DNA from 3 places in the Promicromonospora aerolata genome. Region 3 is predicted to be linked to each of the others. Evidence: riboswitches for the same ligand, from Rfam matches in the RefSeq annotation. Region 3 holds a riboswitch; each other region holds the start of a gene.
The links. Region 3 has a riboswitch for cyclic di-AMP ahead of ACFSL2_RS20250 (C40 family peptidase). Riboswitches for the same ligand answer to the same signal wherever they lie in the genome.
Positions count from the first base shown of each region.

Region 1: another riboswitch for cyclic di-AMP. It lies ahead of ACFSL2_RS23510 (C40 family peptidase); the one in region 3 lies ahead of ACFSL2_RS20250 (C40 family peptidase).
Region 2: another riboswitch for cyclic di-AMP. It lies ahead of ACFSL2_RS17035 (C40 family peptidase); the one in region 3 lies ahead of ACFSL2_RS20250 (C40 family peptidase).

Region 1 covers NZ_JBHUHF010000001.1:5,298,831-5,309,089, reverse strand. The annotation lists gene cydC (thiol reductant ABC exporter subunit CydC) at 1-1,383, shown strand, start outside; gene ACFSL2_RS23525 (ABC transporter ATP-binding protein) at 1,439-2,365, shown strand; gene ACFSL2_RS23520 (ABC transporter permease) at 2,362-3,126, shown strand; gene ACFSL2_RS23515 (phytoene desaturase family protein) at 3,206-4,786, opposite strand; cyclic di-AMP (ydaO/yuaA leader) riboswitch at 4,918-5,083, shown strand; gene ACFSL2_RS23510 (C40 family peptidase) at 5,085-6,005, shown strand; gene ACFSL2_RS23505 (NAD(P)-dependent oxidoreductase) at 6,133-7,110, shown strand; gene mutM (bifunctional DNA-formamidopyrimidine glycosylase/DNA-(apurinic or apyrimidinic site) lyase) at 7,183-8,241, opposite strand; gene rnc (ribonuclease III) at 8,234-9,019, opposite strand; gene rpmF (50S ribosomal protein L32) at 9,021-9,215, opposite strand; gene ACFSL2_RS23485 (YceD family protein) at 9,218-9,814, opposite strand; gene coaD (pantetheine-phosphate adenylyltransferase) at 9,946-10,259, opposite strand, start outside.
Region 2 covers NZ_JBHUHF010000001.1:3,821,307-3,831,565, reverse strand. The annotation lists gene ACFSL2_RS17055 (class I tRNA ligase family protein) at 1-663, shown strand, start outside; gene ACFSL2_RS17050 (ion transporter) at 660-1,502, opposite strand; gene ACFSL2_RS17045 (GlsB/YeaQ/YmgE family stress response membrane protein) at 1,713-1,979, shown strand; gene ACFSL2_RS17040 (hypothetical protein) at 2,027-2,929, shown strand; gene ACFSL2_RS17035 (C40 family peptidase) at 3,076-3,825, opposite strand; cyclic di-AMP (ydaO/yuaA leader) riboswitch at 3,827-4,023, opposite strand; gene ACFSL2_RS17030 (hypothetical protein) at 4,189-5,100, shown strand; gene ACFSL2_RS17025 (C40 family peptidase) at 5,229-5,924, opposite strand; gene ACFSL2_RS17020 (SRPBCC family protein) at 6,278-6,724, opposite strand; gene ACFSL2_RS17015 (PASTA domain-containing protein) at 6,791-7,348, opposite strand; gene ACFSL2_RS17010 (SigE family RNA polymerase sigma factor) at 7,345-7,905, opposite strand; gene ACFSL2_RS17005 (winged helix DNA-binding domain-containing protein) at 8,009-9,118, shown strand; gene ACFSL2_RS17000 (GNAT family N-acetyltransferase) at 9,198-9,716, shown strand; gene ACFSL2_RS16995 (GH25 family lysozyme) at 9,724-10,259, opposite strand, start outside.
Region 3 covers NZ_JBHUHF010000001.1:4,522,147-4,532,405, reverse strand. The annotation lists gene ACFSL2_RS20275 (OsmC family protein) at 1-360, shown strand, start outside; gene ACFSL2_RS20270 (hypothetical protein) at 362-1,150, shown strand; gene rocD (ornithine--oxo-acid transaminase) at 1,270-2,619, shown strand; gene ACFSL2_RS20260 (aspartate aminotransferase type Ic) at 2,636-3,916, shown strand; gene ACFSL2_RS20255 (universal stress protein) at 4,001-4,972, opposite strand; gene ACFSL2_RS20250 (C40 family peptidase) at 5,137-5,931, opposite strand; cyclic di-AMP (ydaO/yuaA leader) riboswitch at 5,934-6,108, opposite strand; gene ACFSL2_RS20245 (metal-dependent transcriptional regulator) at 6,285-7,001, opposite strand; gene serC (phosphoserine transaminase) at 7,085-8,194, shown strand; gene ACFSL2_RS20235 (MHYT domain-containing protein) at 8,314-9,165, shown strand; gene ACFSL2_RS20230 (MarR family winged helix-turn-helix transcriptional regulator) at 9,314-9,757, shown strand; gene ACFSL2_RS20225 (MFS transporter) at 9,754-10,259, shown strand, end outside.

The DNA.
Region 1 (10,259 bases), 780 kb from region 3:
TGGCTCGCCGCACGGGCGGCGGCGCGCACCGAGGCACGGGGCGCCGCCGCCCGGGGGGACGTGACCGCACTGTCCCTGGAGATCCTCGAGGAGTCGGCGCCGCTGCGGGTCGCCGGTCGGTTCGGCGCACGACTGGCCGGCCTCGACACGGCCGACGCCCGCCTGTCCGCCGTCGCCGACGACGGCGCCCGCACCTCTGGGTTCGCCGCTGCGCTGGGGGCGTTGGCCCAGGGTCTCGCGGTGCTCGCCGCGCTGGCGCTCGGGATCCCGGCCGCGCTGGCGGGTTCGCTGTCGGTGGAGGCGCTGTCCGTGATCGTGCTGACGCCGCTCGCCGTGTTCGAGGCGACGGCCGGGCTCCCCGCCGCCGCGGTCCAGCTCCACCGGTCGCGGGAGGCGGCGCGTCGGCTGCTGGCGCTCCTGCCCGCGTCCGATCCGGGATCGGTAACGCAGGCTGCCCCGGCGCAGGGCGCGTCGGGGGAAGCGGGGGCGCGCGGCGTGTCCGGGGAAGCCGGAGCGCCCGGCACGTCCGGGGAAGCGGGCGGCGCGCTGCTCGTGCTCGACGGCGTCGCCGCCGGCTGGCCCGACGCCGCCGGGCGCCCGCGCACCGCCGTCGAGGGGGTGTCCCTCACGCTGCGCCCTGGTTCCGTCGTGGCACTGGCCGGACCGTCCGGCGTCGGGAAGACGACGCTGCTGATGACCGCCGCCGGGCTGATCCCGCCAGTCGGTGGAACGGTCTCCGCGTGGTCGGCAGAACGTCAGGAGGTCGGCATTCCGAGTTACCGATCATCTGACGTTCTGCCGACCACACCGACCACACCGGCCACACCGAGCGCCCCGACCAGCTCAGGCCGGCTGTTCGTGGCCGAGGACGGGCATCTGTTCGACACCACGGTCCTGGAGAACCTGCGGGTGGCCCGCGGAGACGTCACGGCCGCCGAGGCCCGGACCGCGCTCGAGGCCGTCGGGCTGGGGACGTGGCTGGCCGCGCTGCCCGAGGGGCTGGACACCCTGGTCGGTACGGACGCAGCGGCGGTCTCCGGCGGTGAGCGCCGTCGCCTCCTGGTTGCCCGCGCCCTGCTCTCCCCCGCGCGGGTGCTGCTCGTGGACGAGCCCGCCGAGCACCTGGACGGCCGCACCGCGGATGCCCTGGTGAGCGCGGTGGCGGCGCACGCGCGGGCGACCGGGCGTGCGGTGCTGCTGGCGACGCACCGGCTCACCCCGCTGGCGGCGGCCGACGAGGTGGTGGCGCTCGGGGTCGGCGAGGGGGTCCGGGCGAGGGGTACGCACGCGGATCTGCTGCGGACCGACCCCGACTACGCGTGGTCGGCCGCGCAGGAGACCGACCTGCTGGACCCCGACCGGCCGGCCGCCGAACCAGGGTGAGAACCGGGGGCATCCCGGAGCCGCTCCGGCCGACCGCCGCCCTAGCGTCGTCGTCATGATCACCATCTCGGCGCTGACCAAGCGGTACGGGGACTTCACGGCCGTCGACGACGTCTCCTTCACGGCGCGGCCCGGCCGCGTGACCGGCTTTCTCGGGCCGAACGGCGCGGGCAAGTCCACGACGCTACGCATCCTCACCGGACTGGCCGAGGCGACGTCCGGCACCGCGCAGGTGCTCGGCCGCCGGTTCGCCGACCTGCCCAACCCGGGGCGGGAGGTGGGGGTGCTCCTCGACGCGTCGGCCCAGCATGCCGGCCGCACCGGACGGGAGTCCCTGGTGCTCGCCCAGCGCACCCTCGGCCTGCCCGCGGCCCGCGTGAGCGAGACGCTCGACCGGGTGGGCCTCACACCGCAGGAGGCCAAGCGGCGCGTGGGCAACTACTCGCTCGGCATGCGCCAGCGGCTGGGGGTCGCGACGGCGCTGATCGGCGAGCCGGAGGTACTCATCCTCGACGAGCCGGCCAACGGCCTCGACCCGGCCGGCATCCGGTGGATGCGGGACCTGCTGCGTGACTTCGCGGACGACGGCGGCACCGTGCTGCTCTCGTCCCACCTGCTCGCCGAGATCGAGACCATCGCCGACGACATCGTCGTGATCGGCGGCGGGCGGGTCGTTGCGGGCGGACCCAAGTCGGAGCTCCTGGCCGGCGTCGGCACCCTGGTCCGAGCCGACGACGCGGCGGCGCTGACCGCGGCGCTCGAAGCCGCCGGGCAGACGACGTCCCGCACGGACGACGGTGCGGTGCTCACGGACGCGAACCTGGCCGACGCGGGCCGCGTCGCCTTCTCCGCCGGCGTGCCGGTGACCGAGCTTCGGGCGGCCGACGGCGTGGGCCTCGAGGAGACCTTCCTCGCCCTCACCGCGCCGACCCAGCGGGACACCGCGCCCTCCGCCCCCACCACGACAGGAGCCGCCGCGTGAGCACGCAGCGCACCGCGCCCATCCCGTTCCGCCGGCTCGTCGACGTGGAGCTGCGCAAGCTGGCCGACACCCGGTCCGCGCTCTGGCTCCTGGTGAGCATCGCGCTGGTCGCCGTCGGCGCCGTCGCGGTCCTGGTCCTGTTCGCTCCCTTCCAGGCGACCTATGCCGACCTGGCCAACGCGGTCGCCTACCCGCTCGGGCTGCTGGTGCCGATGGTGGGCCTGCTGTCGGTCACGGGCGAATGGAGCCAGCGGGGTGCGCTGACCACGTTCACGCTCGTCCCCCGGCGCGGGCGGGTGATCGCCGCCAAGGCCGCCTGCGTGGCCGGGCTCACACTGGTCGCGACGGCACTGACGTTCGGGCTGGCCGCCTGCGGGGCCCTGCTGAGCGCGGCGGTCGAGGGGACGGCGCCGGTGTGGAACCTGTCCGTGGCCGACCACCTGTACCTGTTCACCTTCCAGGCCGTCGGCGTGGCCGTCGGGTTCACGCTCGGCACGATCCTGCGCCGGTCGTCCGTCGCACTGGTGGGCTATCTCCTGTTCGCGCTGGTCGTACCCTCGCTGTCCAGCCAGCTGGCCATGGCCGTGGAGTGGTACGGCGCCGCCGCGCCGTGGCTCGACCTCACGCACGCCCAGTACGCGCTGCTCGGCGAGACCGTCACGGGCGAGCAGTGGACCCAGCTCGGCCTCACGGCGGCACTGTGGATAGCCGCCCCGTTCGCCGCCGGTCTGTGGCGGCTCCGGCGCGCCGAGATCCGCTGACTGCGCTGGTCAGGCTGACCGGGCGAGAACGGGGTTGTGTTCCTCTGAGCACCGTTCAGGAACACAACCCCGTTCTCGCCTACTCCGTCAGCACCGACATGGCGGCCGCCCGGCCCGGGATCCCGCTCACGCCCCCACCCCGGCGCGCGCCCGCACCCGCCAGCAGGACCCGCGGGTGCGCAGTCTCGACGCCCCAGCGCCCGGCGTCGTCGTCGGACTCGGCGAAGGGCCAGCCGAGGTCCCGGTGAAAGATGTGCCCGCCCGGCAGCCCGACGTCGCCCTCCAGGTCGACGGGGCTGCGCACCTCGAGGCAGGGGGCGCCGTCGGCGTCGAGCGCGAGCACGTCCTCGATCGGCTCTGCCAGCACCGAGTCCAGGGACGCGAGCGTCGCCCGGAGCGCCTGGTCCCGTGCGCCGTCCGGGTCCGCACGGAAGAGGCGGGCCGGCATGTGCAGGCCGAACAGGGTGATGGTCTGCGCGTCGGTCGCGGCGAGCTCCCGGCCGAGGATGGTCCGGTCGGTCAGGGTGTGGCAGTAGATCTCGCTCGGCGGTAGGTCGGGAACCTGCCCGGCGGCCGCCTGTGCATGCGCGTGCTGGAGCTGGGTCAGGGACTCGTTGACGTGCAGGGTGCCGCTGAACGCAGCGACGGGGTCGACACCGTCGCGCAGCCGGGGCAGGCGGGTCAGCAGCATGTTGACCTTGAGCTGGGCGCCCTCGGGGGAGGTGCCGGGCGCCGCGGGCTCGCCGCCGAGCAGCCGGTCCAGCTCCGCCGGGGCGCAGCCGGCGAGCACGTGCCCCGCGGTGACGCCCTGCGTGCGTCCGTCGGCGTCGGTCCAGGCGACCTCCGCGCCCGCGGTGCCGGGGTCCACCGCGGTGACGGTCGCCGAGGTGACGATCGTGGCGCCGGCCGCCAGTGCGGCGTCGCGCAAGGCGCCCGAGACGGCGCCCATCCCGCCGACCGGCACGTCCCAGTCGCCGGTCCCGTTACCGATGACGTGGTAGAGGAAGCAGCGGTTCTGCCGCAGGGTCGGCTCGTCGACGTCGGCGAACGTGCCGATCAGACCGTCGGTGGCCGCGACCCCGCGCACGACGTCGTCGGCGAAGGTGCGGCGCAGCGCCGCACCGAGGGGCTCCTCGAAGAGCGAGCGCCAGGCTTCCTCCCCCACACCGTCGACCACCCGGTCGCGCACGACCGAGCGTGGGAGCAGCGGCTCGGTGAGGGTGGGCGCGAGGCGTCGGGCCACCTCGCCGGTCATGGCGTAGAAGCGCCCCCAGGCCTCGAAGTCGGCGTCCGACCCGGTGAGGTGACGGAAGGAGGCGCGCGTGACGGCGTCGTCCTGGCTGTCGACGAGGAGGCCGCCGTCGGCCACGGGTGTGTAGGAGGACCAGCGCCGGCGCTTCAGGGTGATGGGGAGCTCGAGCTCCTCGACCACCTGTCGCGGGAGGAGCGAGACGAGGTAGGAGTAGCGGGAGAGCCGTGCGTCCACCCCGGCGAAGGGCTGGGCCGAGACGGCGGCGCCGCCCACGTGGTCCGCTCGTTCGAGGACCAGGACCGACCGGCCGCCACGGGCCGCGTAGGCCGCGGCGGTGAGGCCGTTGTGGCCGCCGCCCACGACGACGACGTCGTACCGGGAACGCATGGAATCTGGCATGCACGTCATAGTCGCATGGGGCACTGATTACCAGCGAGGTTCCATCACAAGTTGGTATGTGACCTAATCGTGACATTTGCTCGATGGGCGGGTACGGTCATGACACCTCGCCAGTAACGGTGGGGTCCTGGTCCGGACGCCGAGCCCTGTCACCGGATCTGAGCAGCTACGACGTGACAGGGACGGGGGAACCAAGTAGGCCGGGCACGTGAGTGTCCTTGGGGTGAAGCCTCCTTGCGAGGCCGGGTGATCGCTCTCCCCATCCGAACCCGACAGCTCACTTCGTAGGCGTCCGAGGAGATCACTGGTGACCGTACTCACCGACCGCACCCATGACTGGGCGGACGACCAGGCAAACCGTCCCAGCAGCCGGGGCAGGCACCGCGCCGACGGCCCCGCGCTCACCCCCTTCACCGCACTGACCCAGACCGCCGCCGAGAACGCTGCCCGAACTGGCGCCATCGCGGTCGTCACGTCCGGCATGCTGGCGTCGGTCTTCACGCAGACCGCCCACACGGCGCCCCCCGAGACGCACACGCAGACGACGCTCGCCAACGCGACGCCGGTCAGCAACACCGTCGACTCCACGACCCGGGCCGGCTTCACCGAGAACCTCGTCACCAAGGTCGAGGTCACGCAGAACGCCGACTTCTGGGCCGAGCGCGGACGCGTGTCGGTGACGCCGTACGCCGAGACCGAGGCCGGCATCGCCGAGGCCAAGGCCAAGGCGGAGGCCGAGGCGCGCGCCGAGGCGGAGGCGGAGGCCGAGGCGAAGGCGAAGGCCGAGGCCGAGGCGGCCGCAGCAGCCGAGGCCGCAGCAGCCGCTGAGGCCGAGGCCGCCGCCGAGGCGGAGGCTGCTGCCGCCGTCGAGACCGTCGCCGACACCTCCGGCCTGGGCCAGCAAGCCGTCAACCTGGCCCTCGAGTACGTGGGCGTGCCCTACGTGTGGGGCGGAGCCTCCCCCAGCGGCTTCGACTGCTCCGGACTCATCCAGTACGTCTACGCCCAGCTCGGGGTCGACCTCCCGCACAGCTCGAGCGCGATGTCGACCGTCGGCTACCAGGTCTCCGCCGCCGAGGCCCAGCCCGGCGACATCGTGTGGACGCCCGGCCACGTCTCCCTGTACGCCGGCAACGGCATGGTCGTGGAGGCCCAGCAGCAGGGCACCCCCGTGCAGTACGGCGAGATGTGGCAGAACAACGCGGTGTTCATCCGCGTCACGGGCTGACCGCTTCTCGTACAGTTCTCCAGACCGGCCACGGGGTGGGTCGCACCGGACGTCCGGTGCGACCCACCCCGTGCTCGTCCGCGAGCACCGCGTTCGTCCATGAGCACCGTCCGGTAACGTCCCGGGCGTGAAGATCCTCGTACCGGACGTGCCCTTCGACCTCGACTTCCCGGCGCTCCTGCCCGACGCCGGAGCCTCCTTCGCTCCCGGCGGCCCCGACGTCGTCGCCACGTACGCGATGAACGACCCGATCCCCGAGGAGCACACGGACGCCGAGGTGCTGGTCACCTGGTCCAGCCCGCCCAAGATCGTCGCCGACGCCGCCCGGCGGCTGCCCCGGCTGCGCTGGGTGCAGACGCTCTCCGCCGGGCCGGACGTCGCGCTGGGAGCCGGGTTCGGCCCCGACGTGGTCATCTCGTCGGGCCAGTCCCTGCACGACGACACCGTCACCGAGCATGCCCTGGCCCTGGTCCTCGCGTCGGTCCGACGCCTCGACACGTCGCTGGCCGCGCAGCGGGAGCACCGCTGGGCCAAGGAGATCGCGTTCGCCCAGGCGGATCCCGTCACGGGCCGCGAGTACACGCTCGACGACGCGCGTGTGACGATCTGGGGTTTCGGTTCGATCGCCCTGCGGCTGGCGCCGCTCCTGACCGCGCTCGGCGCGCAGGTCACGGGCGTCGCCTCGCGGGCGGGCGAACGCTCCGGCTACCCCGTGGTGGACGCCGCCGGCCTGGACGCGCTCCTGGGCGAGACCGACCTGCTCATCTCGCTGCTGCCGGCCGTCCCGGCCACCCAGCACATTCTCGACGACCGCCTGCTGCGCCTGCTGCCGCCGTCGGCGCGCTTCGTCAACGTCGGCCGCGGCGCGACGGTCGACGAGGCGGCACTGGTGGAGGCCCTGCGGTCCGGGCGGCTCGCCGGTGCGGCGCTCGACGTCATGGAGACCGAGCCCCTGCCGGCCGACTCCCCGCTCTGGGACGCGCCGAACCTGATCCTCACCCCGCACGTGGCAGGCGGGCGGCCGCGCCGCGCGGCGCGGTTCCTGGCGGACCAGCTCACGACCTGGCGGGCGGCCGGCGACCTCCGCAACGTAGCCCCCCGCTGACCCTCCGTTGAGTGCTGGGTATGTGCGGGCTATTGGGCCGCATGCCAACAGATAGCCAGCACTCAACGAGGATTACGGGGTGCGGGTGCGCGGGGCGGGCTGGCAGACCGGGCAGCTGAATGATGAGCGGTTCATGAACGCGTCGCGGCGGACCAGAGCGCCGCAGCGGCGGCACTCCTCGTTCTCGCGGCCGTACACGGCGAGCGACCGGTCGAAGTAGCCGGACTGCCCGTTCACGTTGACGTACAGCTCGTCGAAGCTGGTGCCGCCCTGGGCGAGCGCCTCACGCATCACCTCGGCCGCCGAGTCCAGCACCCGCCGCACGTCCGCGACCCTGAGCTTGTCCGTCTGGCGTGCCCAGTGCACCCGCGCGCGCCACAGCGCCTCGTCCGCGTAGATGTTGCCGACGCCGGACAAGACCGTCTGGTCCAGCAGCGCGCGCTTGACCTGTGTCCGACGGCGGCGCACCCGCCGCACGAGGTCGTCCAGGTCCAGGTTCGGGTCGAGCAGGTCGCGGGCGATGTGCGCGACCGGCTCCGGCAGCAGGGGCAGGTCCGAGCCGTGCCCTGCCGGGACGGCCGACGGCGGGGTCGCGCTCCCCCGGGTCGGGACGTGGTCGTGCACCAGGTCCTGCACGCTCAGGTGTCCGAAGGTGCGCTGGTCCACGAAGTCGAGGTATCGCGCGCCGGAGGGCGCACCGGTCAGGTGCAGGCGGACCCGCAGGTGCGGGTGGCGCCAGTCGTCCGCGGCCGTCGCTCGCCCCGGCTCGTCGCCCAGCACCGCGGTCGGGGTCTGCTCTCCGCTGAGCACCGCCCCTCGGACCAGCAGCTGCCCCGACATACCGAGATGGGCGAGCAGGGCCGCTGCGGGGTAGGCCTCGACCGGCTCGGGCTGCACGGGCTGCACGGGCTGGACCGTGGCAGCCTCCTCCAGCGGCAGCCAGAGGAACTTGCCCCGGCGGACGGCGGCGCTCAGCCGCCGTCCGGCGAGCTGGTCACGGAACGAGCCGGGACCACCGTCGTGCCGGCGCACGCTGTACTCGCGGAACACCTCGACGTCACGCACGACGGCGCCGACGACGAGCCGGTCCAGACCATCGCGGACGGTCTCGACCTCGGGCAGCTCAGGCACCGGAGGCCGGGGCCTTGCTCTCGGAGCCGTGCACGGCGGACGCCTGATCGCCCTCGGGCTCGGACAGCGGGAACTTCTCCAGCAGCGTCCGGTAGGTCTCCTCGGCCGCCCCCTGCTCGGCGTGCTTCTTCGCGCTGCCGGAGCCGGAGCCGTAGGTGACACCGTCGATCACGACCGTCGAGTGGAAGACGCGCGCGTGCTCGGGGCCCTCGAACGTCGCGATGTAGTCCGGGGAACCCAGACCGCGTTCGGCGGAGGCCTCCTGCAGGGACGTCTTCCAGTCGAGACCGGCGCCGAGACCCGCCGCGACGTCGAGCGTCGAGTCCACGAGCCGGTGCACCAGCTCCCGCGACGTCTCGAGACCGTGCGAGAGGTAGGTGGCGCCGATCAGGGCCTCGACCGTGTCGGACAGGATCGAGTCCTTCTCGAAGCCGCGCGTGCGGATCTCACCCTTGCCGAGCAGCACGTACTTGCCCAGCCCGAGGGTGCGCGCGATCGCGGCGAGCGCGCGCTGCGACACCGTCGCCGCACGCATGCGCGCCAGATCGCCCTCCGACAGGTCGGGGTGCCGCCGGAACAGCGCCTCCGTGACCACCAGCCCCAGCACGGTGTCGCCCAGGAACTCCAGGCGCTCGTTCGTGGGGATGCCACCGGCCTCGTGCGCGAACGACCGGTGGGTCAGTGCCAGCACAAGAAGCTCGGGGTCCAGATGGACCCCGAGCTTCTCGAGCAGCGCGGTAGGTTCCGGCCTCGCCGGCGACGTCCCGCCCTTGGCCACGTCAGCCCGCGTGAACGGTCTTCAGGGCGTCGCGGTACGTGCGGCCCTTGTAGGTGCCACACGTCGGGCACGCCGTGTGCGGCAGCTTGTTGCCCTGGCACTGCGGGCAGGTGGTGAGGGTCGCTGCGGTGGTCTTCCACTGCGAGCGACGCGCACGGGTGTTGCTGCGCGACATCTTGCGCTTCGGAACAGCCACGGCTAGCTCTCTTTCGTCTCGTCCGACACGCTCGTAGATTCGAGCATGCTCTGAAGCGCCGACCAACGAGGGTCGACTACGTCATGGTGATGACCGGGATCGTCTGCCAGGCGTGCTCCGCACTCGGAGCACAGGCCGGGGCAGTCCTCCCGGCACAGCGGTTGAAATGGTAGTGCAGTCACGACCGAATCCCGAAGCGCAGGCTCCAGGTCGGCCATGTCGTCGTCGTCCAGGACGGATTCCTCGTCCTCGACGTCGTCGTCCCCCGCCTTGGCCGACGCAGCGGCCTTCTCGGGGTAGGCGAACAGCTCGGTGATGTCGACCGTGAGCTCACGGCTGATGTCGTCGAGGCAGCGGCTGCACTCGCCCTTTGCCGTGCCGCGGACAGTACCGGAGACCAGCACGCCCTCCATCACGGACTCGAGTCGAAGATCCAGCTCGAGGTCGGAACCTTCCGGGATACCGATCACAGCGGTACCGAGATCCGACGGCGCCTGCACGGTCGCGCTGTGCGTACGCATGGATCCGGCACGCCGAGACAGCTCGTGCGTGTCGAGCACGAGCGGTGAGTTCGGTTCGCGGGAAATAACAGGCTCCATGAAGGCAGTGTCCGAGAGGACGGTGAAGGGGGTCGGACCCGGCGCAATACCTCACGCCACGGGCCAAAAACCAATCCTACGACATGGATCGGGCCGCACGCGCGCCCGCAGGGGGTGACGGCCCTCACGGGCTAGCCCGTGGGCTGCCCCAGCGCCGACCGCAGCGCTGCCGTGACCCCGGGCGGAACCAGGTCGTCGACCGGTCCGCCGTGCCGTGCGATGTCCTTCACCAGGGACGACGCGACGTGCGCGTACCGCTGGTCGCCCGGCAGGAAGATCGTCTCGACGCCCGACAGGTGCCGGTTCATGAGCGCCATCGGCTGTTCCGCGTCGAAGTCTCCACCCCCGCGCAGACCCTTCACGACCGCCACCGCACCGGCCTCCCGGCAGAAGTCCACCAGCAGGCCCGGCACCACGGCGACGCGGACCCGCGACATCGCGGGCT
Region 2 (10,259 bases), 700 kb from region 3:
CTGGCGATCCTGTTCTCGGGGCCGCCGGAGGACGACGTCGACTGGGCGGACGTGTCGCCGGAGGCGATGCGGAAGTTCCTGGCCCGGGTGCTGCGCCTGGTGCCGTCCTCGTGGTCGAGCCGGTCGAGATCCGGGCCGAGGGGTGCCGGCGCCGACAGCCTGCGCCGGGCGGTGCACCGCACCGTGCACGACGTCGACACGCTCGTCGCGGCCGGGCGGTTCAACGTCGCCCTGGCTCGGCTGATGGCGCTGGTCGGCGAGGTGCGGCGGGCTGGGTCGGCCGGCGCCGGTGTGGCCGACGGGGACGGTGAGCAGGTCTACCGCGAGGCGGTCGAGGCGGTGGCGGTGCTGCTCGGCCTGTTCGCGCCGCAGACGGCCCAGGAGCTCTGGGAGCGCCTGGGGCACACGACGCCGGTGGCGGGCCGACCATGGCCCACCGTGGAGCCGGAGCTGCTGGTGACGGCCGACGTGGAGGGAGTGGTCCAGGTGGACGGCAAGGTCAGGGACCGGCTGTCGGTGCCGGCGGACATCGCGGCGGCCGAGCTGGAGCGGGCCGTGCTGGCCCGTCCGGCCGTGACGCGGGCCGTCGGCGGGCGGCCGGTGCTGCGCGTCGTGGTGCGGCCGCCCCGCCTCGTCAACGTGGTGGTGGCTCCACGCCGTTAGGAGTCGGCACGGTCCTCGCCGACCGTCGCGCGCAGCGCGCGCAGCGCGCGCAGCTCGGCGAGGATCTCGCGGTTCTGCTCGGCCAGGGCGTCGAGCCGCTCGTCCTTCTGCTCGTCGTCCTTGCGCTCCTCGTCGGTGATCTCCTCCATGCCGCTGACGATGACGGCGATGAACAGGTTCAGCACCGCGAAGCTGACCACCAGGATGTAGAGCACGAAGAAGACCCACGCGGAGGGGTGGGCCACCATCACCGCGCGCGCGATGTCCGGCCACGCCTCGCCCGTCATGGCTTGGAACAGCGTGAACAGCGAGATCCAGAGGCTGCCGAAGTACTCCTCGGAGGTCTCGCCGAACAGTCCGGTGGCGATGACGGCCGACACGTACATGACCAGGATCAGCAGCGCGCCCACGGCACCCATCCCGGGTACGGCGCGCAGCAGGCCGTCGACCACGCGGCGCAGGGACGGCACCACGGTGATCACGCGCAGCACCCGGAGCACCCGGAGCGCACGGAGCGCCGAGAGCGAACCGCTGGCCGGCAGGAACGCGACACCGACGACGAGGAGGTCGAACACGCTCCACGGGTCGGTGAAGAACCGCCGGCCGTTGGCGAACAGCCGCAGGAGCAGCTCGACGACGAAGAAGACGAGCATGGCGTGGTCGATCGTGTGCAGCACGGACAGCGCCGTCCCCGTCACCATGGTCTCCGCACCCAGCACCAGGGCGTTCGCCAGGATGACGCTGAGCACCAGGCGGCTGAACCACGTGCGTTCGAGCAGGATGCGGACCCTGCCCCGTAGCGTCCGCGGCTCGGCCTCCGCGCCGATCACCTGGTTCATCGACTCCCCTTGTCCGTCACGTGCCCGGAGGCCACGCTCCGGTACCACTTCTCGCACTTGCCCGGGCGAACTGTAGCGCGCCGATGGTCCGCCGATTCACCGGGCGCATTGTCCGGATATGCGCCTGATTCGGCGGGTCCGGTGGCGCGTTCGTTCAATCGGTGCTGGGGTGGTGCGCAAGCAGTCAAACCACTCTGGAGGAAACACACCATGGGCTTCTGGGCCTTTCTTATCCTCGGACTGATCGCCGGCGTCATCGCCCGCATCGTCATCCCGGGCAAGCAGCCGGGTGGCTTCTGGCTCACCCTGCTCCTCGGTGTGCTCGGCGCCATGCTCGGCGGCTGGTTGGGCGGCCTCATCTTCAACGTCGACCTGATGGAGAACTTCTGGTCCTGGTCGGCATGGCTCACCTCGGTCGTCGGCGCCATCATCGTGATCCTGATCGTCCAGGCGATCTTCGGCCGCAAGAAGGCCTGATCGCAGCATCCCGCGGCCGCGCCGTCATCGTCGTCCTCCTGGCGTCGTTGACCGGTGCGGCCGCGGTCTCGTGTGCGGCGGGCGGCCCACGGCCGCCGTCGTCCACCGTGGGCCCGGTACCCGACGACGTCGGCCCGCACCTCAGCGTCGAGGTGGAGCAGGGCCGTACGCAGTACGCCGACCGCGAGATCCTCCTGGCGGTCACCAACGGCTCGGACCGGACGATGACGCTCCTGGCCGGGGCGTTGCACGCCGACGGGTTCGGGCCGTCGCACCAGACCAAGGACCGCCCGCGTACCCTGCGGCCGGGCGCGACGCGGGACGTCTACGTCGGGCTGGGCGAGGCGGAGTGCACGGGGTTCCCGGCAGGGCCCGCAGAGCCGGAACCGGACGCCACACCGTCCGCCACGATCACGGTGGCCCTGGGCGAGGGCGACGACCACGGTCCGGCGACCGACCTCACGGTCCGCGAGGTGCGTGACACCGCCGGGCACCTCGCCCGCAACCACGCCGTGGACTGTGCCCGGGCAGCGGTGGAGACCGGCGTGCGACTCGCCGTGCAGCCCGACGTGCCGGTCGAGATGCGCGACGGCGAGCTGACGGCGTTCGTCACCGTGCGGGTCGAACCGGTCGACGGCGGCCCCGAGGTCACGATCGACCACGTCACCGAGACCACCCTCCTGACCAACCCCGACACCCGCGGAGGCGCCGCGGGCTGGACGGGGCGCAGGCTGGACGGGCAACGGTCCGGCGAGATCGTTCTTCCGGTGGTGCCCACCCGCTGTGACGCGCACGCCGTGGGCGAGGACAAGCGCGGCACGTTCCTCCCCGTGCTGGCGAGCGTCGACGGCACGGCGCAGCACGTGTTCTACGTGCCGATGCCGGACGCCGCGCGCGCTGCCCTGTACGACTTCATCGGGGACAGCTGCGGCTGGCCGGAGGCGGAGTAGCCGGGCCGAGCCCGACGTCACATGAGCCGGTGATCGACCCGGGCACGCGAACGGCGCCGCCTCCGGTGCCGGACGGTGACCCGGCACGGAGGCGACGCCTCGCGGTGCACTGCTACGGCGCTCGCGCGCCGGTGACTCAGACCACGTCAGACGACGCGGATGAACGTCGGGTTGTTCTGCCACATCTCGGTGTAGCGCACGGGCATGCCGGCGGCCCACGCCTCGATGACCATGCCGTCACCCGCATACAGCGCGACGTGGCCGGGCGTCCAGACGATGTCGCCGGGCTCGGGGGTGGTCACCTGGTAGCCCGAGTTGAGCTGGGCGGTGGACTGGTGCGGCAGAGGCACGCCGAGCTGGGCGTACACGTACTGGATCAGCCCCGAGCAGTCCATGCCCTCGGCCGGCGAGTTACCGCCCAGCACGTACGTGATGCCGAGGTAGTTGAAGGCGATATTGATGGCCTGCTGGCCCACCGGGACGGGGTCCGGTGCGTCGACCGAGACGACGGCAGGGCCTTCGCCCTCCTCGCCGCTACCCGTCTTGCCGTCCGCGTCGGACGAGGTGCCCAGGGCTTCCATCTCGATCGGCATCTTTGCGTCGGCCGGGACGGTCACGGTGGGGGAGTTCACGACGGCCTGCTTGGCCACTGCGGTGAGGGAGTTCAGGTCGACCGAGTTGAGCTTCGCCGTCTTCACGTCGGTCTTGAGGTCCATCGCCGGGGCCGCGTGGGCCGTCGTCGCGATGGTCGAGATCAGAACGCCACCTGCAGCTGCGGCGATGGCGCCGCGGCGGGCGACGGTGCCGGCGTTCTCCGTGGCGGTACGAGCAAGGATGGTCAGTGGTGTCATGGCCGGCCGGCTGTCACGATGCCGGCCGCGGATGGAGTTCGTCACCTAATGTCTCCTGTACCGCCTGCGAGGTCAGCTGTCGGGTTCGGGTAGGAGTACACACCCGGCCGCACGGCTACTGGGGGGTTCCGTCCGGCTTCACCCCGAGGGTGACGATCGTGCTGTCACCCGGGAAGTGGGTCCCCCGCTCCTGTCTCGAACGTCTGGTCATGAACCGGTGACAGGATTCGGCGTCCGGCTCACGGCTCCACCGTTGCGGGGGAGCAGAAGTCAAAGTACACACGTTCACGGAAAAAGTCACGATCGGGTTACGCATTACGGTCTGACCCCACGAAGGCGCAGATTTACGCCGTTCCGGTCTTGAGTGGTTATGACCGGCATCACACACATCCGCTACCGTTCGGCGGCATGGCCGAAAGTGCGTACCGCATCTCCGCCTGGTGGGTGCTTCTCATCAGTGCCGCCGCCTGGTGGCTCTGCGGCTTCCTCCCCTGGCTGCTTCAGGCGTTGTACGAGGTCACCGGCCTTGTCGGCGGTCCAGCGGTGGGCGGCGCAGGCTTTCTGCCCCTCCCGTACACCGCCGACGACGCGGTGGCCGGCCTGGTCGTCATGGCCCTGATCGGCGGCCTCCTCGGGGGCGCCACGGCAGGCATCCCGGCGTCGGCCAGGGCGGGGGCCGCCGCGGCGATCGTGGGCACCGTGCTGGCGATGGCCGCCACCGGTGGCACCTCCTGGTGGCTCGCGCTGCGGGGGAGCGTGCCCGGTGACGGTGCGCCGTTCGGGATGCTCGTGATCACAGGCGTCGCCGGATCGGTCGGTCTGGCGGCCGGCCTGCTGACCGCGCTCGGCCCTGCGCCCCTGCGTGGTCTCGCACTGGCGCTGCCGGTGGTGCTCGTCGACGGCTGGCTCTGGGGCCTCCTGCCGGGCAACGCGGTGTCCCCCACCGGCACGTGGTGGCTCTTCGCGGTGGCCCTGGGCGTCGCGTTCGGGCTCGCCGTGGACAGCAAGCCGATCGAGCTCCTGGGCTGGCTGCCCGCCGCCGCCGTCGTGTGGGTCCTGCAGGCCACCTGGCCGGCCCTCCTGGCCGTGCAGGAGAACATCTGGCCCGGGTCCGAGCTCACCGAGAACCCGCTCGTCGCAGCGGACATCGTCTGGAACGAGCTCGCCTCGGCGGCGATCGTGCCAGACGGGCACCAGCTCGGCGCCTGGGTGGTCGCCCTGTTGCTCGGCGCCACCATCGCGGCCCTCCGGCTCTCGCGCGAGGCGGAGCGGAAGACCGGCGAGGAAGCCGAGGACGAGCTCTCGCAGGCCTGGGCCTGAGACTGCTACCGGCCTCCGGTCGGTGGGCGTGCTCGTCGCGACGAGACCTTCGTCCGAGGCGCCACGAGCACACCCACCAGCCAAGGGGGCCGGCCAGCAAGGGGTGCCGGCCAGCAAACGGGTGCCGGTCAGTACGGGCGGATGTAGACCGCGTAGTCCTGCCACTGGGCGGTGTGGCGGACCGGTGTGCCGTAGTTGGCGGCCTCGACCACCATGCCGTCGCCCGCGTAGAGGGAGACGTGCCCCTGGGTCCACACGATGTCGCCGGGGATCGGCGACGTCACCTGGTAGCCGGAGGACACCATGGCCGACGACGAGTGCGGCAGCGGGACACCGAGCTGGGCGTACACGTACTTGATCAGGCCCGAGCAGTCGAAGCCCGTGCCCGGCGACTCGCCGCCGTACGTGTAGGCGATTCCCAGGTACTGCATGGCGATCGCCACGGCCTGGGCACCGATGGACCCGTCGGACGCGTAGTCCGGGGTGGCCGGCTCGGCCGGCTCGACCGCCGCGGCCGGCTCGGCCTGCGCCTCGGGTTCGGTGCCGGCCTCGACGACGGGCTCTGGCTCGGGCTCTGGTTCGGGAGCGGGGGTTACCTTGACGGCCTTGCTCTCGATGCGGAGCTTCGCATCGTTCGCGACCTGTACCGCCGGCGCCGCCGCGAGCTCCTTGCGGGCGTCCTGCGTCAGTGCGGTCATGTCGACGCTTGCCAAGCGGTTCGAACCGTCTCCCATGACGGCGTGTGCGCTGGGTGCGAACGCCGTCGCGAGAAGTCCGGACGATGCCGCGATCAGTGCACCCGAACGGGCTGCTGTACGGGTCACGGTCATCAGGGGAGTGCTAGGAGCATGATCGGCGCGGTGTCGACCGCGTCGGACGGTGGTACTCACCGATGTTCTCCAAGTCGCCGGTTGCGCGGGCCCGTACCGATCTGGGGAATGGGGCCCACGGTCGTGCCTCCGGTGGCACAACGGATCCGACGCTACATACGGGTTACGACCTTGTCTCGATCAGATAACAGTTGTCGTGAAGTATCAGGCTCTCTGGAACGCGCGTAATTTTTCGACCAGATGCCTTTTGCCAGCGTAAGAGGCCATTGTGAAGGGCAAGACGGACATCCGGACGGCACAAAAAAGGGGAAAAGAAATGTTGCGACACGCCGGTCTCCGGCGGCGTGTCAGCTCCTGTCCCGGGCGCGGGCCTCGGACTCGGACTTCAGGTCGGCCAGCTCCGTGTCGACGAGCTCTCGGGCCCTGGAGCCCTGGACCAGGTTCGTCAGCCCGGCGAGCATGCCGCTCTGCGCGACCACCAGGGTGACCTCGCACGCGGCGTCGGACACGGGTGCGACCTGGTGCGCGGCGCCCGTGCGGACACCAGGGGTGGTGCTCGACCAGGAGAAGCCGCGGCCCTCGACCAGGCCGTCGACCTCCCAGGTGGCCTGGGGGAGGCCGGGCTGCAGGACCTCGACGCGGGAGCCGACGGCAATCCTGGCCGCCGGCCGGACCAGGGTCACGCTGGTCATGGAGCTGGTCCAGGAGGGCATGCGCTCGACGTCGGACAGCACCTGCCAGACGATGTCGGCGGGTGCCTCTACCCGGGTGCTGGTGCGGTACGCGTGGGCCACGGGCCCCAGGCTACGCGCGGCTGCGGAGCGGCCGGTACGTCCGGAGGCCCGTGGCGAACCGCCAGGTCAGGGACCCGTGGAGAGCTGGAGGGTCACGATGGAGCCCCAGGTGCCCAGGGTGCCGGCCGCTGGGTCGGACGAGATGACGGTCCCGGCCGGCACCGTGTCCGACGTGGTGTCCACGACCGTGCAGGTGAGATGTGCCTGCTCGCAGGCGACCCCGGCGTCCTCGACGGTCATCGCGGTGAGGTCGGGCACCACGACGGAGTTCTCGACGGGCTCGCCCTCGTCGCTCGGCCGGTCGTCGTTGCTCGAGGTCGAGGGTGGTCCGCTCGGATCCGGCGACGGTTCCACCTCGAGCGTCATCGAGCCGCCGGGCAGGGCGGTCCCGGGGGCTTCCTGCGTGATGGCGGCCCAGGCGCCCCCGCCGAGCACCAGTCCCAGGGCCAGGGTGGCACCGCCGACCCGCGCGGCCCGCCGTCGTCGTGCGGCGGGGACCACGTGGGTGACGTCGACGTCGATGGTCGGCGCCACCCGGCCGACCCGGTCGCGCAGGATCTCCACGAACTGCTCGTCGTTGTTCATGACCCGCTCCTCACGCTCGTGGTGTCCGGTGTCGTTCATGACGTACCCGCCGCGTCCTCGGCCTCGAGCACCTCGCGCAGGCGGGTGATGCCGCGCGAGGCCGTGGACTTCACCGTGCCGACGGAGACGCCCACCGCGTCGGCGACCTCGCGTTCGGTGAGTCCTTCGAGGTGTCGGAGCACCACGATCCGGCGCTGCTTGGTCGGCAGCAGCAGTGCGCGGGTCAGGCGGTCGCGCTCGGCATGCTGATCGGCCGGGCTCTGGCCGGTGTCCGTCCGGTCGGGCAGGGCGTCGGAGGCCATGAGGACCTCTCGACGGCGCCGGCGCCACCGGTCAATCCGCAGGTTGGCGAGGACGCGCCGCGCGTAGGCGAGCGGTTCTCCCTGCCGGGCCTTCGGCCAGGCCAGGTACGTCTTCATCAGGGCCTGTTGCACCAGCTCCTCGGCCTGGTGGGTGTCACCGCACAACAACCAGGCGGTCCGTGCCAGGGCGGGAGCCGACCGGGCCATGAAGCCGGCGAACTCGGCCTCCGTGTCCGCCACCACCACGATGTCTATCGCCTGGACCTTGTCGGGGCTCGATCTCCCCGCGACCATCGGCATGCTCATGCCTCCTTCACGGTCCGGGAGGCCAAAAGGTTGAGTGGACGCTCGACAGCGCGTGTCGGTCCCTCCGTATCCTCGCCCGTATCCTCGCCGCATGGCCACGCATCGGCTCACCGTGCAGCAGGCACGTCGTATCGCGCTCCGTGCCCAGCTGCTCGACGCCCGGCGTCCGGTCGACCTGGTGCACCTGGTGGAGGACCTGACATTCCTCTCGGTGGACCCGACGTCGGCCCTGGCTCCCGCGGTCGACCTCGTCTGCTGGTCGCGGCTCGGCAACGAGTACTGGCAGGGCGCGGTGGACGACGCGATCTCCGACCGCATGCTGTTCCAGCTGCGCGGCACCGTGCGGTCCATGAGCGACCTGCCCCTCTACCTGGAGCAGATGGACCGGTGGCCGCAGAACGAGACGATGCGGCAGTGGCTCGCCGACAACGCCGGCTTCGCGCGCGAGGTGCTGGAGCTGGTCGAGGCGGACGGGCCGGTACTCGCCAAGGACGTGCCGGACACGGCCCGGGTGCCGTACACCTGGGGCGCCGAGGGGTGGAGCAGCCGGCGCAGCGTGGCCGAGATGCTCGAGGCGCTGAACATGCAGGGCCGGCTCGCGATCGTGGGCCGCAAGGGCAGGCAGCGGCTGTGGGACCTGGCGGAGCGCGCGTACCCACAGGTCGAGGCGGTGCCGCTGGAGCAGGCCCTCGTGGAGCGGGTGGAGCGGCGGTTGGCGGCGGAAGGTATCGCCCGGCGCCGCACGCAGGGTCGAGCGGGCGACGGCGTCTACTGGGTGGATCTGCCGGGCGAGGCGGTGCAGGTCGAGGGGGTCGACGGCGAGTGGCGGGTCGACGGCGACCTGCTGGAGCGTGCGGACGAGCCGTTCGAGCCCCGCACCGCCCTGCTGTCCCCGTTCGACGCGATAGCGGCCGACCGGCCCCGGCTGCTCGACCTGTTCGGCTACGAGTACATGCTCGAGATGTACAAGCCGAAGGGCAAGCGTCGCTGGGGCTACTTCGCGCTGCCGATCCTGCACGGCGAACGGTTCGTGGGAAAGCTCGACGCCAAGGCGGACCGCAAGGCGGGCGTGCTGAACGTCTTCGCCGTGCACGAGGACCTGCCGTTCGACGGAGCCACGATGGACGCGGTGCACGCCGAGGTCGAGCGGCTCGCCGCATGGCTGGGGCTGGGCCGGATCGACTATGCGAAGGGCGCGTAGCCCCGCTCCTGACCGCGGGTCAGGTGGTTGAAAGTTTCACCAGTCCCAACCGGCTGGAAATGCGACTATCATCCGCGAGGTGACGTCGCAGATGATGGTCGACCTGGTCCCTGTGGACGAGGCCGTGCTCGAAGATCTCCTCGCCCTGGCCGTGGCCGAGGCCCGACCTGGCGAGGTGATGCCGCCCGCAGCCGGAGAGACGACTACCGAACCCCGCACGACCTGGACGGATCAGCGGAAAGAGGCGTTCCGTGACTATCACCGCCGGTGCCGGGTCAGCACGCAGGCGCCGGTCGCCGAGGTGACCTGGGCCGTGACGGCCGGCGGCCGGATCGTCGGTGCCGCCCGCCTCGCCCTGGTCGACGACGACCCGGAGGGCCGGGAGGTCGGCCTCTGGCTCGGCGAGTCGCACCGGGGTCAGGGCATCTCCGGTGAGGTGGCCTACTGGGCCCTCGCCGCGGCACAGACGATGGACGCCAAGCGGCTGGTCGCCCGCACGACGGTGAGCAACTCCATGGCGCGACGGTCGCTGGAGCGGATCGGCTTCGAGCTGGCCCACAGTGGCAGCGACCTGGTCGGCACCATCTCGCTGCCCTGAGCCGGGATCAGTCGAGTGTGAGCGCTTCGAGCTCGGCGCGGTCGCCCACGAACACGTTCATGTCGATGTAGGGCTCCACGCCGTCGTACCCGCGCAGCCGGTCCCGGTTCGAGTACTGCCAGACCGTCCAGTCGCGACCGTCCGACAGCCGGGGTGCCCACGCCACCGACCGGATCCAGACGGGCAGGTCCGGGTAGCGGCCGGCGAGGTACAGGTCGTACGCGTCCTCGGTCGCGTACACGATCGGAGCGGCACCGTAGTGCTCCTCGATGCCGGCGACGAGCGGGTCCAGGATCGCGTGCGCCTCGTCCGCCGTCGGTCGGTCCTCGTGGAACCCGCCGTAGAACTCGAGGTCGATGACCGGCGGCAGCGTGCCGGCGGTGGCGGGTACCTCGGACGCGAGGTGTGCGGCCTGGTCGGCACCAGGGCTCTCGAAGCTCATGAAGTGGTACGCCCCGACGAGCAGGTCGGTCTCGGTGGCGTCCGCCCAGTTCTCGGCGAACCGCTCGTCGGTGTGCGATGAGCCCTCGGTGGCCTTGATCC
Region 3 (10,259 bases):
GGTGCCCGGGTCGACATCGGTCCGGTCGAGGCCGGCGCCGTGTTCACGCCGGGCGAGCTGCTCAAGATCGCGCTCGCCGCGTGCGCCGGGATGAGCAGCGACAAGGCGTTCGCGCGCCGGCTGGGCGACGACTACCGGACGACCATCCGGGTCGAGGACCCGAAGGACGTCGCCGACGACCGGTACCCGGTCCTGACGGAGAAGTTCGAGATCGACCTGTCCACCCTCGACGACGAGGACCGGGCGAAGCTCCTCACGATCGCGCAGCGGTCGATCGACAAGGCCTGCACGGTGGGGCGCACGCTCAAGGCAGGAGCCCAGATCCCGGACGCGCAGTTCGAGCAGCCGACGGAGGGCTGACATGGCGGATGAAAAGCAGAAGCTGACGGCGGCGGAGGCCAACGGCCGGTCGGCTGCGGGCGACGCCGTCCTCAAGCCGGACAACTCGGTGGAGGTCACGCCGGCGGACTGGCTCCACTACAAGCCGCAGAGCCCGCTCGACCACCTGGTCGGCCGGGCGGTGACCATCCCGTCGGCGACCATCCACAAGCATGTGGACAAGGTGCGGGCGCGCAACCCCGGCGCGTCCCCGGCCGAGGTCATCAAGCTCCTGGAGAAGGAGTACCTGCGGGTCATCCAGACCACGGGCAGTGCCGTCGGCGCGGCGGCGGCGATCCCGGCCGTCGGCACCGCAGCCAGCGTCGCACTGTCCACGAGCGACGTGGCGACGTTCTTCGCCTCGTCGGCGGCGTTCTCGCTCGCGGTGGCCGACGTGCACGGCATCGAGGTCGAGGACGTCCCGCGACGCCGGGCGCTGCTCCTGGCGACCGTCCTCGGCGACAAGGGCGCGCAGGACGTCGAGAACGCCATCGGCGGTTCCGGCGTCGCGTGGGGCAAGGTGCTGCTCACGAGCATGCCGCGCACCACGCTGCACCGGGTGAACAAGGCGCTCACGCACCGGTTCATCCAGAAGCAGATCGCCAAGCAGGGCAGCCTGATGCTCGGCCGCATCCTGCCGTTCGGTGTCGGTGCGGTCGTGGGCTGGGTCGGCGCGCGCGCCCTCGGCCACACGGTGATCGCTCAGTCCCGCATCGCCTTCGGCACCCCACCGGAGCGGTTCCCCCGCGTCATCGAGCAGAAGCAGAAGTAGCCCGGCCGGGCGTGCCGTGCTCTGGCACGACGTGCCGTTCGGCGGCCGCCAGGCGGCTGAGCAGCGGATATCGCACACCTGCTCGGCGGGATCCGAAGTCCCGACCTAGGCTGCAGATCATGGCGGACACGACGCACGGCGCACTCGCCCCGACGTACCACCCACTGCCGATCATGATCGCGCGGGCGCACGGTACGCATGTGTGGGACACGGACGGCAACGAGTTCCTCGACTTCCTGTCGGGGTACTCGGCCCTGAACTTCGGGCACCTGCACCAAGGCCTGGTGGCGGCGGCGATGACGCAGCTGCGCCAGGTCACCCTCACCTCGCGCGCGTTCGACCATGACCGGCTGGAGGAGTTCGCGCAGCGGCTCGTCGAGGTGGTCGGGCCGCTGACCACCGGCGGCGAGGACAGCGTCGTGGTGCCGATGAACACCGGCGCGGAAGCCGTGGAGACGGCGATCAAGGCGGTCCGCAAGTGGGGGTACGACGTCCGCGGCGTACCCGAGGACGAGGCGACAGTGATCGTCGCCGACGGGAACTTCCACGGCCGCACCACCACGCTCGTCGGCCTCTCGGACAACCCGACCACGCGGGACGGGTTCGGCCCGTTCGCCCCCGGGTTCCGGCGGGTCCCCTTCGGCGACCTCGACGCGGTCGCCGAGGCCGTGGACGACACCACGGTCGCGGTCCTGATGGAGCCGGTGCAGGGCGAGGCCGGCGTGCTGGTGCCTCCGGACGAGTTCTGGCCCGGGCTGCGCGAGCTCACCACCACGCAGGACATCGCCCTGGTCGCCGACGAGATCCAGTCCGGGCTGGGCCGCACCGGCACCACGCTCGCGTGCGAGCTCTGGGACGTGCGGCCCGACCTGGCCTGCCTCGGCAAGGCACTGGGCGGCGGGATAGTCCCCGTGTCGGCGGTGGTCGGCAAGCCCGAGATCCTCGGCGTCCTGACGCCGGGAACGCACGGCTCGACGTTCGGCGGCAACCCGCTGGCGTGCGCGGTCGGTATCGCCGCGCTCGACCTGCTCTCGACGGGGCAGTACCAGGCGCGAGCCGCGGAGTCGGGCAAGGTGCTCAGGGAGCGGCTCGACGCACTCGTCGGGCGGGAGCTGCTGACCGAGGCCCGCACCGTGGGCCTGTGGGCTGGCATCGATCTGGCCCCTGAGCTCGGCACCGGGAGGGAGCTGTGCGAGGCGCTGCTCGAACGCGGCGTGCTCGCGAAGGACACCCGCACCGGAGCCGTCCGCCTGTCGCCGCCCCTGTCGATCGTCCAGCCCGAGCTGGAGATGGCGCTGGACATCCTCGAGGAGTCCCTGGTGGCGCTGCGCGACGCCGATCCCGGCGAGACCGGCGAGACAGCCGACACGGGCGAGACGGCCGACACGGCCGGGACGGGCAAGATCGCGGACCGCACCACCGCCGGCGACCAGGACGAGCGCTCCGAACTGTCACCGAGCGCCGGCTGAGCGTAGGCTCCCAGGGGTGACCACTACGACGTCGTCCCACACCACCGCAACGCTCCCGGCCCTCCACGAGCTGCAGCAGGCCTACGCAGACCTTCAGGCCAAGGGCCTGAAGCTGGACCTCACGCGCGGCAAGCCGTCGGCCGAGCAGCTCGACCTCGCCGAGCCCCTGCTCGCCCTGCCCGGGATCGGTGTGCACGCCGACGACACGGGCACGGACGCGCGCAACTACGGCGGGCTGGACGGCGGGCTCGCGGTCCGCCGCATCTTCGCCGAGCTGCTCGACGTACCGGTGGAGCAGCTTCTCGCGGGAGGCAACGCGTCGCTCACGCTCATGCACGATGTCGTCACGTTCGCCGAGCTGTTCGGCTTCCCCGAGTCGCCGAAGCCGTGGGCGCGCGAGGAGAAGGTGCGCTGGATCTGCCCCGTCCCGGGGTACGACCGGCACTTCACCGTGTGCGAGGCCCTCGGCATCGAGATGATCCCCGTGCCCATGACGCCGGACGGTCCGGACGCCGACGCCGTGGCCGAGCTCGTCGCGTCGGACCCCACCATCAAGGGCATGTGGGTGGTCCCCACCTACTCGAACCCGGACGGCGCGGTCATCAGCGACGCCGTCGCCCGTGCTCTGGTCTCGATGCCGACCGCCGCCCCGGACTTCCGCATCCTGTGGGACAACGCGTACGCGGTGCACCACCTGACCGACGACGAGGTGACGAGCCCCGACGCCATCGCGCTGGCTGCCGAGGCAGGCCACCCGGACCGGGTGCTCCTCTTCGCGTCCACCTCGAAGATCACGTTCGCAGGCGCGGGTGTCGCGTTCCTCGGAGGCTCGCCGGCCAACATCGCCTGGTACAAGAAGCACCTGTCGGTGGCGTCGATCGGCCCGGACAAGCTCAACCACCTGCGGCACGCGATGTTCTTCGGCTCGGCCGACGGCGTGCGGGAGCACATGCGCAAGCACCGCGAGATCCTGGCGCCCAAGTTCGAGGCCGTGGTGCAGATCCTGACCGAGCGCCTCGGCGGGTACGACGTCGCGTCGTGGAACGAGCCCAAGGGCGGCTACTTCGTGTCGCTCGACGTGGCACCGGGTACGGCCTCGCGCGTGGTGCAGCTGGCCAAGGAGGCGGGGATCGCCCTCACGCCGGCGGGCGCCACCTACCCGTACGGCAAGGACCCCGAGAACAAGAACGTCCGCCTCGCGCCCTCGATGCCCCCGCTGGACGAGGTGCGCACGGCGATGGACGGCGTGGCCACCTGCGTGCTGCTGGCGGCCGCAGAGGCCGCCCACGTCGACTGACCTGTCAGCACCGCCCCGATGTGTCAGACCCTCAGGTCACTCCGGTGACCTGAGGGTCTGACACGTTCGAGGGCGCCTGACCGGTCAGTCGTTGCAGTGCTTGTTGACCACGAACACCGGGCACGCCGAGTGGTGGAGCACGGCCTGGCTCGTGGAGCCCAGCAGCAGCCCGCGGAACCCGCCGCGGCCACGCGAGCCCACCACCACCAGGTCGGACGCCGTGGAGAACTCCGTCAGCAGCTCGGCGCCCGTACCGTCCAGCACGATCCGCCGGATCCGCAGGCCGGGGTTCTCCGCCTCGTACCGGTCGACCAGCACGTCCATGCCCACCGCGATGTCGGCCAGCACCTGCTCACGGTCGATCGTGGACGGCAGCCACGCCAGCATGCCGGTGTTCCCCACGGGTACGCCGGTCACCGCCGTCAGCTCCGCGCCCCATGCGTTGGCCTGCACGATCGCGTGCTGCAGCGCACGCTCCGCCTGCGGCGACCCGTCCACGCCGACGACGATGCGGCGCACCTCCCGGATCTCGGCAGCGCCGGGCGCGACGGCGGTCGGTGTCTCTGCCGCACCGCCGGCAGCAGTGCCCGGCACGCTCCAGGAGACGCCTCGGTTGGCCTCCGCACGCAGCGGGACCACGACGACCGGGCACTGGGCGTGCGCGGGTAGCGCGGACGACACCGTGCCCAGGAGCCGCTCCGTGAATCCACCCCTGCCGCGCGTCCCGACGACGGCGAGCCCGTAGTCGGCGGACAGCTCCACGAGCACACCCGCCGCGTCGCCGGTGGCGACCTCGGTGGTGGCACGCACCCCGGCGTCGGCCACGCGGGCCTCGGCCTCGGCGAGCACCGACTTGGCGCCCTCCTGGATGGTCGTGTCGTCGAGGGCGGCGTACCCGCCGTCGAGCGAAGCGGCCGTGAACGACGGCAGGGAATAGCTGCACACGATGTGCAGCGACCAACCCACACGATGTGCGTAGGCGGTCGCCCAGTCGAGCGCATGCAGACTAGCGGCCGATCCGTCCACCCCGACCAGTACGACCTCGGATCGCGTCATCGCCAGACCTTTCTTCGCCCAAGCACCATTGCACTCCCAACGCTACCGGCGGCGGGCACGTTGTGGGTATCCGGAGGCATGACGACTGCAGAACGATGGCACGACAGAGCGCCTGCCCGATGGTCCGGACAGGCGCTCTGGCTGGTGGTCGTGCGCGGCTGGGGTCAGCCCATGCGGATGAACGTGGGGTTCGACTGCCAGATGGTGCGGAAGTCGACCACGGTGCCCGGCTTGGACGCGTCGATCATGGTGTTGCCACCGGCGTAGATCGAGACGTGCCCGGGGGTCCACATCAGGTCGCCCGGCTGCGCCTCGGACGCCGGCACCTGGGTGCCGTAGCTGGGCTGCGAACCCGACGAGTGCGGCAGCGGGATGCCCAGCTGGCCGTAGACGTACGCGGTGAAGCCGGAGCAGTCGAACCCGCTCGGCGAGGAACCGCCGGAGACGTACGGGACGCCGACGTAGCGGCTCGCGACGGAGATCACGGAGTTGCCGATCGCCGACGCGGGCACGTCCACGGACGCGGCCGTCGTGGTGGCAGCGGCCTCGGCAGCCTCAGCGGCCTCGGCGGCAGCAGCCTCGGCGGCCTCCGCAGCCTCGGCGGCGGCGAGCTCTGCCTGGTAGTCCTCGTTCTCGGCGGCGGAGACCACGGAGACCGCGGCCTTCTCCACGTTGAGCTCGGCGTCGGGTGCGACGGTCACGACCGGGGCGTTGGTCAGCGCCTGGCGGGCCTGCGACGTCAGTGCGTTGAGGTCAACCGAGTTCATCTTCGCGTGGCCGGCCTCGACGGGCGCGGCCTGTGCGGCCATCGCGCCACCGAAGGTCGAGACGAGAAGCGCGCCACCCGCGGCGGCGACGGCGGTACGGCGGCCGACCGCGGCGTTCTGGGCGAGTTCGGTGAGCGGAGTTACTGGTCGTCGCGCAGCCCGATGACGAGCGCGAGTCGTACGTGCAGTCACGTATTACCTCTCCTTGTACGCCTTCGAGGTCAGCTGTCGGGTTCGGGTGGGAGAAATCACCCGGCCGTGCAATCCCGAAGGAGTGCCCGGCTTCACCCCGAGGACGCACCCTGGCGCCCGTTGGTGGGTCCCCCGCCTCTGTCATGCGGTCGTATTGGACCCCGGCCGGTGACAGAGTTCGGCGTCCGTCCGAGGACCCCCACGAACAACTCCGCGGGAGCGGTCTGAACGTACCGGACCTCACCCTCAATGTCACGTTCCGGCAACGAATGCCATGACGTGTCGTACCTTGGGTGGCAGGTTTCCGACAAACCGGACGGTTCGGAACCGACTCAGGTGGTCGGCGAACCGGCTCAGGCGGTCGCGACGAAGAGGTGGCGGGCCAGGTCCTCACCGAGCTCCAGCGCCGTACCCGCGCCGTCGACCGTCACCGTGTAGGTGCCGTCGCTGTGCTCGGCGGTGATGCGCGAGCCGGGCACCAGGCCGGCGTCGGACAAGCGGGCGAGCAGCTCCACGTCGGTCTGCAGCGGCTCCGCGATACGGGTGAGGGACGCCGCGAGCGGCTCACCCCTGACCCCCTTCTTCGCCGCTGCCTCGAACGCCGACGGCAGCGAGATCACACCGCTCAGGAACGGCACGTCGGTATAGGCCTCACCGAGCTCCGACAGGCCCGGGATGGGGTTGCCGTACGGGTCGTGGTGCGGGTGGTCGAGCAGGCCCACCAGGCGCTTCTCCACGAGGTCGCTCATGACGTGCTCCCAGCGGCAGGCCTCGACGTGCACGTGCTCCCAGTCGAGCTTGATGACGTCGGTCAGCAGGCGCTCGGCGAGACGGTGCTTGCGCATCACGCGCATGGCCTTGTCCTGGCCCAGCTCGGTGAGCTCGAGGTGCCGGTCGCCGGTCACGATCACCAGCCCGTCGCGCTCCATGCGCGCGACAGTCTGTGACACCGTCGGTCCGGAATGCCCCAGGCGTTCCGCGATGCGCGCGCGCAGGGGCGTGATGCCCTCCTCGTCGAGCTCGTAGATCGTCTTGAGGTACATCTCGGTGGTGTCGATCAGATCCGTCACGTCAGCTCCCGTCATGCGCACAGCCGCCCAGTCGCCCTGGACACGTGCGGCCCGGGCGTCGGCCCAGGTTCTAGTCTAGTTCTGTGCCACTGACTATCCCGCCACACCTGCTGCCCACCGACGGCCGTTTCGGCTCCGGCCCCTCCAAGGTGCGCCCGGGACAGGTCGATCATCTCGTGGCGAACGCGCACGTGCTGGGTACGTCACATCGACGGGCGCCGGTGAAGGACCTGGTGCACCGCATTCGTGAGGGTGTCACGGAGCTGCTGGGCGCGCCCGACGGGTACGAGGTGGCGCTCGGCAACGGAGGCGCCACGGCCTTCTGGGACCTCGCCACCCTGTGCCTCGTGGAGCGCAGGGCGCAGCACGCGGCCTTCGGCGAGTTCGGCGGCAAGTTCGCCGCCGCGACGTCGCGAGCCCCGTTCCTCGAGCCCTCCCAGGTGATCGCGGCGGAGCCGGGCACGGTGGCCTACCTCGAGACGGCCGAGGGCGTGGACACCTACGCAACCCCGCACAACGAGACCTCCACGGGGGCGGTCGCCCCGGTGCTCCGGCCGGCCGGGTCCGACGGCGCCATCGTGCTCACGGACGGGACGTCCGGAGCCGGTGCGCTGCCCGTCGACCTCAGCCAGACCGATGCCTACTACTTCGCACCGCAGAAGGTGTTCGCGGCCGACGGCGGACTGTGGCTCGCCGTACTCTCCCCCGCTGCCGTCGAGCGCGCCGCGCGGATCGAGGGCTCGGGACGGTGGGTGCCGGAGTTCCTGTCGCTCACGACGGCCCTCGAGAACTCACGCCAGGACCAGACGCTCAACACGCCCGCCGTCGCGACGCTGCTCCTCCTGGCCGACCAGGTCGAGTGGCTGCTCGACCAGGGCGGGCTCGAGTGGTCGACGAAGCGCAGCGCGGCGTCCGCGGAGATCCTCTACTCCTGGGCAAGGGCCCGGGAGTGGGCGACGCCGTTCGTCGCGCGCCCCGAGGAGCGGTCACCGGTGGTCGGCACCATCGACCTCGCCGCGGAGATCGACGTCGACCGTGTGCTCGCGGACCTGCGCGCCAACGGGGTGCAGGATGTCTTCGCGTACCGGAAGCTCGGGCGCAACCAGCTCCGGGTCGGGATGTACCCGGCCGTCGATCCCGACGACGTCGCAGCGCTCACCGCGTGCGTCGACTACCTCGTCGAAACCGCCTGACCAGCATGATCACGTCCGCAATATCCCTTGGACGGCGGGTTCTGCCTATTGTCCGAGACAGAGGGACTCTGTAACGTTTCCGCAACAGAGGGAACCATTCGAGGGGCTGTTCAAACACCATGCCAGTGATCGACCACTTCACCTTCGGGATCGTGACGCCTCTGCTGGCGTACGCGATCTCGTGTACCGGCGCGGCGACGGGCCTCGCGTGCACGTCCCGAGCCCGAGCAGCTTCGGGCGGCACGCGCGCGGCGTGGCTCGTGTTCGGCGCCATCGCCCTCGGCGGCACCGGCATCTGGGTGATGCACTTCGTCGCCATGCTGGGGTTCTCCGCTTCCGGTGTGACCATCCGATACGACATTCCCCAGACCCTCCTGAGCGCGGCGATCGCGATCGTCGTGGTGGGAGCGGGCCTGTTCATCACGGAGCTGGGCAAGCGGAAGCTCGCGGCGATGCTCGTCGGCGGTGCCCTCGCGGGCGCCGGCGTCGCGGCCATGCACTACATGGGCATGGAAGCGATGCAGATGTCGGCGCAGGTCGTCTACAACCCGGTCTACGTCGTCGCCTCGATCGTCATCGCGATCGTCGCGGCCACGGCCGCACTGTGGTGCACCGTGCACATCCGCGGCACGCTCGCCACGATCATCGCCACCCTGGTGATGGGACTTGCCGTGACCGGCATGCACTACACCGGCATGGCCGGTGTCACCGTGATCAACCCGATCGACAGCGTCCCCGCCGGCGCCTCGACGATGCAGCTTCTCGTGCCGCTCGTCATGGCGGTGAGCGTCGTGACGTTCCTGCTCATCCTCGGTATCGGCCTCTGGCCCACCGAGGAGGAGCTGCGCACGCAGGCCGAGTTCGAGAACCGGCTCAAGGCGCACAGCGAGCAGGGCCAGCAGTTCGAGAACGTCCGGCAGGACCCGCAGCCGGGGCCCGCACAGTTCGCGCAGACGCATCGCGCGCACTGACTTCCGTCCGGCAGCGATCTCGGAGCGCCCGTCCCCTCGTGGGGCGGGCGCTCCGCTCGTCGGGGGGGGGGGGGGGCGACCCGTGCGCGCGGGCGGGTGTGACCCCACCCACGTACCGTTAGCAAGGCTAATGATCTAGACTGGAGCGGTGTCGAGCTCCCGCAGATCCAGCCGCAGCCCGGCCACCGTCGGGGGCGACCTCCGCGTCGCCCTGACCCGGGTCTCCCGCCGCCTGCGTGCCGAACGCGGCGAGGCCGATCTCCCCGAGGGCCAGTTCGGGATCCTGACGGTGCTCCACAAGCACGGCGAGATGTCCCCCGGTTCCCTCGCCGAGCACGAGCGCGTCCGGCCCCCGTCGATGACCCGAGCCGTCAACACGCTGACGGAGCTCGGCCTCGTCGAAAAGGTGGAGCACGCGACGGACCGCCGTCAGGTCGTCGTACGGCTCACTCCCGCAGGTTCCCGCGAGGTCGCCGAGACCCGGCGCCGGCGCGACGCCTGGCTCACCAAACAGCTGTCCACCCTGACCGGAGAGGAGAGAGAGATCCTCGCAGGAGCCAGTGAGCTCCTGATCAGGATCGCCGCTCGATGAGCGCCACTTTCGCCAGCCTGAAGTACCGCAACTATCGCCTCTGGTTCGCCAGCGCTCTCGTCGCCAACATCGGCACCTGGATGCAGCGCGTGGCCCAGGACTGGGTCGTACTGACCCTCCTCACGAACAACTCCGGCGTCGCCGTGGGTATCGTCACCGCCTTGCAGTTCATCCCCCACATCTTCCTGTCCGCCTGGGCGGGGCTCCTCGCCGACCGTGTCGACCGCCGCAAGCTCCTGATGATCACGCAGGGCGGCATGGGTGTGCTGGGCCTCGGGCTCGGTCTGCTGGTGCTGTCCGGCGCGGCCGAGCTGTGGCACGTCTACGTGTTCGCGACCCTCCTGGGCGTGGTGAGCGCCGTCGACGGACCGGTGCGCCAGACCTTCGTGGCCCAGCTGGTGCCGACCACCCGGCTCGCGAACGCCGTCGGCCTCAACTCGACCAACTTCAACGCCGCACGGCTCATCGGCCCCGGTGTGGCAGGCCTGCTCATCGCCGCTGT